3 regions of the Paenibacillus sp. 4624 genome follow, and region 1 is predicted to be linked to each of the others. Evidence: riboswitches for the same ligand, from Rfam matches in the RefSeq annotation. Region 1 holds a riboswitch; each other region holds the start of a gene.
The links. A riboswitch is a leader RNA that binds a small molecule or an ion and turns the genes downstream of it on or off. The one in region 1 is predicted to bind cyclic di-AMP.
Positions count from the first base shown of each region.

Region 1 (2,268 bases):
TTCAAAGTAAAACGATTTTAGTTCGCCTCCGGCTTAACCGGACCAATCACATAGACCGTTTTGCCTTTTTTACGTCCAAAATTCAGGGCATGCTTCACACTGTCATAATAAACATCAATTTTGTTGCCTTTAATAGCGCCGCCTGTATCTTCCGCACGACGGAAGCCGAGGCCCTCAATGTATACCCACCAGCCGATTGGAATGACCTTGGGATCAACTGCAATGGTGCGCCCCTCCGTTACACGTGTACCGGAAGCTGTTTTTGTACCAATACCCGGCTCTTCCGAAGAGTAGGCTGTCATCGATACATTTTTCAAAACTTTAGAGTATTTAAAAGAGTTCCCGGAGACCGTAATCACCTTGCTGCCCGAGGCAGATGTTTTCTTCGAGTTCGTTGTTACAGCTTTTTTGGTAGTTGAAGTTTTGGCCGATACCAATTGAACCTCAGGTTCCTTCACAACCGGTTTAGCCTTCGTACCTACCGCAATCACTTTATCTACACGGTTGGTGGCGACCGTTTTACCTACCACTTTTTTGGAGACGAGTTCTCCATCTTGAAATACCTTTTCGATATGTTGCACAACTGTGCCTTCCTTGCCTTTCACTACAACACGGTTATCCCCTTGGAACAAACTAGGGTCTGCCGTTTTCACAACCTTGTAAGCAATCGGTTGTTTCACATCCACTGTATGCTTTGTTACACGCACTACACGAATCTTCATATCCGCCTTAATTGCGGTTCCGAGCGCTGGGTACACTTTATCATGATTTGCAACTTCAATACCTGATTGCTGAATTACACCCTGTACCGATGAATCGGTTGTATAAAGAGTCTTGGTGTCTCCGTCTGCCGTAATGTTAACTGGAACGGCCCGCTCAATAACGATTCGGTCTCCGTCGGTGATCGCCCCATTCATGGGCATGGATACCTTGTCGTGAGGGCTGACTGTGATTGACTGCTCCTCCAGCATTTCCTGAAGCATTCCTGTACGAGTCTCTACCACTTGAGCTTTGCCGTCAATAACCAGTGAAACCTGCTTTCCGGCCTGACCGTAAACGACTAACAAGATCATGATTGCAAGCGCAATTGAGAATATCGCGATCAGTGCCATTTGACGCAAGTTCTCATGCTTCCACCGCAACGCGAAAGACTTACTGGATGATCGTGACTCATGGGTCTCTTCTGGTTGGAATATGCCCACTTCTCCGTCCTCCTTCATAGCCTCGCCGTCTAAAGTAATGCATGATGTCTTTGACGCGACTATAACAATTTTTCTACAGAACACAGATCAGAGATAATGACCGGTTCTGCACCATGAACCCCTCTTCGCAACATGATGTCATCCTCCTGAATACCTACCGTATGATGACAATATTTCTTTTATTCAAAACAAAAAAAGCCAAAGAAAGAGTGTAAGAGACCCTTTCGTGGCTTCCGAATGATTTTGAATATCGGAAATTCATGCACGAGGTTGCCTCTCTTTTTCCGCTTGCGAGGTTAGCTGTCGGGTTCGGGCGAAAGAGAGCCGCCCTATCTTAGGTCATCCGCTCATGGCGGACGCCCTTGAATTCACCCCGAGACCCAAAGAAGAAATCAAATACGGCTTCGCAGAACATTCCGCTGCTTTTGGGTCAGCGAACGATGCGCATCGGCTAGAATCACCGATGTTTAAGCCCTATTGGTTCCCCCGCTCTCCGTTAACGGAGACTCAGCGAGATTGATTCATGAAAAGTAATGTTGTCTCATCGGAAAGTGTCCCTTTGTTCATCCCCCGAACATCTGTCCAATTTTCCGCGCAACAATTCACTGAAAAGATGATATCCTGTTTTGATGCATGTTGTAAAGCACGGATCAAGTACGTTTTTCTAAATATTTGGTTAAAATATTGTAATATTCTGCAATAATTCGAAACAAAGAGCAAATTAACTCTCTGTATCTCCCTTTTTCACCTGATTTACTCGTTTTCTTATCGAATCCCAAATCGTTCCATGGCATTTTTGGTGGTAATTGCAGCAATTTCCTCTACCGAAATGCCTTTAATTTCCGCAGCTGCTTCAGCAACCAGACGTACATGCGCTGTCTCATTTCGTTTTCCACGATAAGGATGAGGTGTAAGATACGGGGAGTCCGTTTCCAAGAAAAATCGATCCATCGGTACCTTCGCAAGCACCTCTTTCGGTTGCTTGGCATTTTTGAACGTGACCGGTCCTCCAAAGGACAGATGGAACCCCAAATCCAGACACATTTTCGCCGTTTCCCAGCTTCCT
Region 1 is NZ_JBNDJR010000020.1:13,446-15,713, reverse strand. It holds gene ABIE27_RS28760 (3D domain-containing protein) at 18-1,202, opposite strand; cyclic di-AMP (ydaO/yuaA leader) riboswitch at 1,472-1,725, opposite strand; gene ABIE27_RS28755 (TatD family hydrolase) at 1,968-2,268, opposite strand, start outside.

Region 2 (2,268 bases), on a different contig from region 1:
TCAACAATTGGATTTGTGATCCCGATTGGACCAGATGTAAATGAGTAGTTAGCTGAAGTTGATATGTTAGCTTCGGCTAAGCCTAAAAGATGTGCGCTTTCCTTATCAGCCAAACCAAGTAAATATTTGTTACGCAGAAGTTGTTGATCACGTCTGGGTAATGACTTCAGCAATTGTTCCATCCATTTAGATTGTTCTTTTCGTTCATAGCATTGTTCAGGAATTGGTGATACGTCTAATATGTTATCCATGTCGTTCTCGTTGTTAAAAATATGTATCCATCGCCTTTTCTTTTTTTGTTTTTCTACATAATTGAGAGTTACATTGTGGACGGTTCGCACCATATAACAATATTGTTGATCCGCGGCAAGCATAAGCAAGGTTTGCTTTTTATCGAAAAGTCTGACGAAAGATTCTTGAACTAAGTCCTCTGCAGTAGATGCATCGTGAGTCATGTAATATGCTTTTTGCTTCATACTGAGATAGTTTTCCCTATACAATTTCTCAATAATATTAGTAGCGCTTTCAATTTCAGGTTTTGCATTTGCAAACGAGGCAGACATGGATATTCCTCCTTCTCATCTGACTTTTATTTGTTGCAAATCTAGTTATAATAAAATCATAATAATAGAATAAATTACTTATATTGCAATATAAATTCAGACCAAAATCCATTTCCTGATCTTTTCAAAAAAAGGACGAAAAAATAGTTACTTTTTTGTAAACAATATTCCCGTTAAAGTCGACTTATTTCTCTATAAAATCGAGAATTCCGCTAACATTGAGGCTAAATGAAGTGTTTTAAATGGGTTTGACAATTACGCATTTATGCAATATAGTTTCAAATAGTTACAAAAACTTAATTATTCATTTGCCGAGTTTCAGGATTGAAAACGGGGGAACCATTTTGGGTGAATTATTCTTATACATAGGAAATATAGGGAACCTTCTACCGAACCCTTAGCTAACTCCGTAGGCATCGAAGGGAGAACATTGATTTTGAAAAAACTGATCATTTCTATTTTTGGAGCTGCTGTACTATTTACATCCGGGGCAACAAGCACAGAGGCAAGCACAATTAATACGGTGGTTAACAATATGACAGGTATCCCGTACAAATGGGGCGGCACAACCATGGCTGGCTTCGATTGTTCCGGGTTTATGAGATATCTTTTTAACAAATACAGCATTGAATTGCCACGCACATCGCAACAACAAGCCAAAGCCGGAACACCTGTCTCCAAAGCAAATATTCGAACAGGAGATTTGGTATTTTTCAACACAACAGGTAGAGGCATCTCACATACAGGAGTATACATCGGCGGAGGTCAATTCGCACATGCTTCCAGCAGCAAAGGTGTCAGCGTCACCAAGTTGTCCAATCCGTATTTCAGTGATCGTTATGTAACCGCAAGACGGGTGACAGGCCAATTTATGTATAATAAAATGTTGGGTAAAATCTAAGCAGACTTCTAGCAAGTCCATTTCACACCGACATAAGCAGCAACAATAAAAAGGAGGTTCCGGTTTAACCCGAGACCTCCTTTTTGATGTTAAAATCAGAATCTAATGCAACGCCTTTTGCACACGCATTGCCCCTTGTGACAAGGCATGTCCGCCCCCTACAGCTCCTGCGACAGCTACCGTCTCCATGATCTCCTGATCGGTCGCTCCCTTTGACCTTGCTTCCTCTACATGATAGAACGTGCAGACTTCGTTATTGGCGAACAAACCGATACCTAGCGCAATTAACTGCTTCGTTTTGGCATCAAGCACACCCGGCTGGAAGCATTCGCCCGTAAATTCATGGTACGATTTCACCACTTCCGGGAGAACATCACTTAACGCGCCAATCTGATCCTTATAAGCATGAACTTTATCATTCATTAATGTCATGGCTTGCAGCACACCCTTTCGGCTGTAAATACAGCGAATTGTTCCACTGTACCTATCTTCTCTCGCGTGTGTCGCAAATATGCCTGATCTTGATGGTAATTCCAAACATTTTGTTATCGAAAAATTCTCTTTGCATGATTTTATTGTTTTTATCAAATTCAGATCCGTCATGCGAAGTACCCCACCATTAAATGCTAAGATCACTTTGACGAGGCTCACTGAACAACTGATAGCGGTACCGACGGTCCAGCTTCACGACACGGCGATTCTGTCTGCGAATTAGCACTTGTTCATCATCCCAGGCTACCACGATGCCAGTTACATCGTTAGACTCGAGCTCATCCCGCACCACTCTTACCTTTTCCCCTGACA
Region 2 is NZ_JBNDJR010000004.1:337,775-340,042, forward strand. It holds gene ABIE27_RS11920 (RNA polymerase sigma factor) at 1-563, opposite strand, end outside; cyclic di-AMP (ydaO/yuaA leader) riboswitch at 863-994, shown strand; gene ABIE27_RS11925 (C40 family peptidase) at 1,000-1,464, shown strand; gene ABIE27_RS11930 (carboxymuconolactone decarboxylase family protein) at 1,567-1,896, opposite strand; gene ABIE27_RS11935 (hypothetical protein) at 2,084-2,268, opposite strand, start outside.
Region 2: it holds a riboswitch for cyclic di-AMP, as region 1 does, so the genes downstream of both, ABIE27_RS11925 (C40 family peptidase) here and ABIE27_RS28760 (3D domain-containing protein) in region 1, are expected to answer to the same signal.

Region 3 (2,268 bases), on a different contig from region 1:
AAACGGTTCAGCAAAATATCACGATTGCTCCGATCAAGGTGAAAAAACAATCCACGGATGAGGCTAACAAAATTGCCGAGGATCTACTAAAGACAGTCGGTTTGGCGGACAAAAAAGATGTATATCCGAACCAGCTGTCCGGTGGACAAAAGCAACGGATTGCCATTGCAAGAGCGCTCGCGATGCAGCCGCATGTGATGCTGTTTGATGAGCCTACATCGGCCCTTGATCCGGAGATGGTTGGAGAGGTATTGGAAGTCATGAAACGTCTTGCTGAAGGCGGAATGACGATGGTCATTGTAACGCATGAGATGGGTTTTGCGCGTGAGGTGGGTGACCGCATTCTATTTATGGACGGCGGTGTCATCGTTGAGGAAGGTACCCCGGATGAAGTGTTTGGAGCACCAAAACATCCGCGTACTCGAGACTTTCTTGCAAAAGTACTTTAATTCATCCCATTCTTTATATAGAATCAAAGAATAAAAGCGTTATCGGATTGAAAGATCCGGTAACGCTTTTTTGTTGTTTGCAGAAAAGGTAGAGCCGAAAAAGTAACTTTTCTGTTACCTGTATATTGAATTAAAACGCCAAATGGAAACATTTACTACATCTTTAGGTTACAAAATTGTGATATATTCAAGACTGCCGAAACTTCCGAAGCGGAAGTGCGGGGGATGTAACAATGCAGACATATGAAGGCATATCAGAAATATGCTGCTTGGGGTGAATTAGGAATACATAATGCTTCAGCGTGTCACGTACAGCCTATAGGGTGGGCTCCTCCATCCGAATCCGACAACTAACTTCGCAGGCATCATGAGGGAGGAAGACCATGTATAACAAGAAACGTTTAGCCAAAACTGCCATCGCACTACTGACATCCATTCTATTCATTCAAGCCGTCCCGGCTCACGCGGATTCCGTTCATGTGGCCAAAGAAGGGGATACCTTCTTCACCTTATCTAAGCAATACGGCGTTGACATGAACACATTGATTAAAACGAATAAAGACATCTCACCTTATAACATCTATGGTGGTTTGAAAATTACAATCCCAGGTAACGAAAACAAAGTAGAAGCGGCACCGGTTCAAGCGAAGTCGCAGGAAAAAACGGTTACTGCTGCAAGCCTGGATGTGAATACAGATAATAAAGTTGTACAGGCTTGGGGAAAAACGTTTGACTACAGCAAAACGCTGAATGTTAAAGCAACAGCGTATTCCGCGGATGCATCCGAGAACGGTGGATGGGGCCCCGTTGATTATTTTGGCAACCCGCTCGAACTCGGCACGATCGCAGTGGATCCAAAGATTATTCCTTTTGGAACCAAGGTGTTGGTGACAGGTCATACGCACCCTGGATTGCCGAAACAGGCTTTCGTAGCAACGGCTTTGGATGCAGGTAGCGCAATAAAGGGAAATCGCATTGACATCTTTATCCCTGGGAGCAAACAGTTTGTTAGTTCGTTTGGTTTTCAGGATATTGAGTTGTACATTTTAAAATAAGGCTTAAACCCTCCCCTGTCTGTATATGGGGGATGAGTTGAATAGAGAATTAACATAAACAGGGTGTTCTTGCGTAATCATGATAGGCACGATTCATGATTACGTAGAGAGACACCCTGTTTTATTACTTATTGTTTTTCTTTTGGAAGTTTAAGCATCTCGTCCAATGTAACTAATTCATACCCACGGTTTCGCAATTCCTCAATAACCTCGGGCAAAGCCTCTACTGTACCTTTCAAGTTCGAACCTGTACCGCCACCAGCATGTTGTAATACGATGGAACCAGGTTTCACCGCGGTCAGAATATTATGTTTTACCTTTTCCTTGTCTAGTCCTTTCCAATCGAGAGAATCCACATTCCAATTCACGATGCTGTAGTGCTGTTTTGCAGCCCATCGCAACTGTTCTTCGTTAATGTCCCCATATGGAGGACGAATCATTTTGGGCGTATATCCCGTCAGGCGGTGAATAATATCGCCGGTATGTACTATTTGTTTGCGAAAGGCAGTCATCGATAACTTGCTGAATTCAGGATGATTGTAGCTGTGATTACCGACGATATGTCCTTCTTTCACCATACGTTTCACCAAGTCCGGGTGTTTCTCTGCACGACTGCCGACAACAAAAAAGGTGGCACGAACCTTATATTTTTTTAATACATCAAGTACCTGCGGCGTAAATCTCGGATCCGGCACATCATCAAAAGTCAGCGCAACTTGTTTGGTGGAAGGGCCATTGGTTTTGAACGTATCTGCGTACTTCTG
Region 3 is NZ_JBNDJR010000003.1:352,028-354,295, forward strand. It holds gene ABIE27_RS09230 (amino acid ABC transporter ATP-binding protein) at 1-449, shown strand, start outside; cyclic di-AMP (ydaO/yuaA leader) riboswitch at 634-830, shown strand; gene ABIE27_RS09235 (3D domain-containing protein) at 833-1,504, shown strand; gene ABIE27_RS09240 (polysaccharide deacetylase family protein) at 1,633-2,268, opposite strand, start outside.
Region 3: it holds a riboswitch for cyclic di-AMP, as region 1 does, so the genes downstream of both, ABIE27_RS09235 (3D domain-containing protein) here and ABIE27_RS28760 (3D domain-containing protein) in region 1, are expected to answer to the same signal.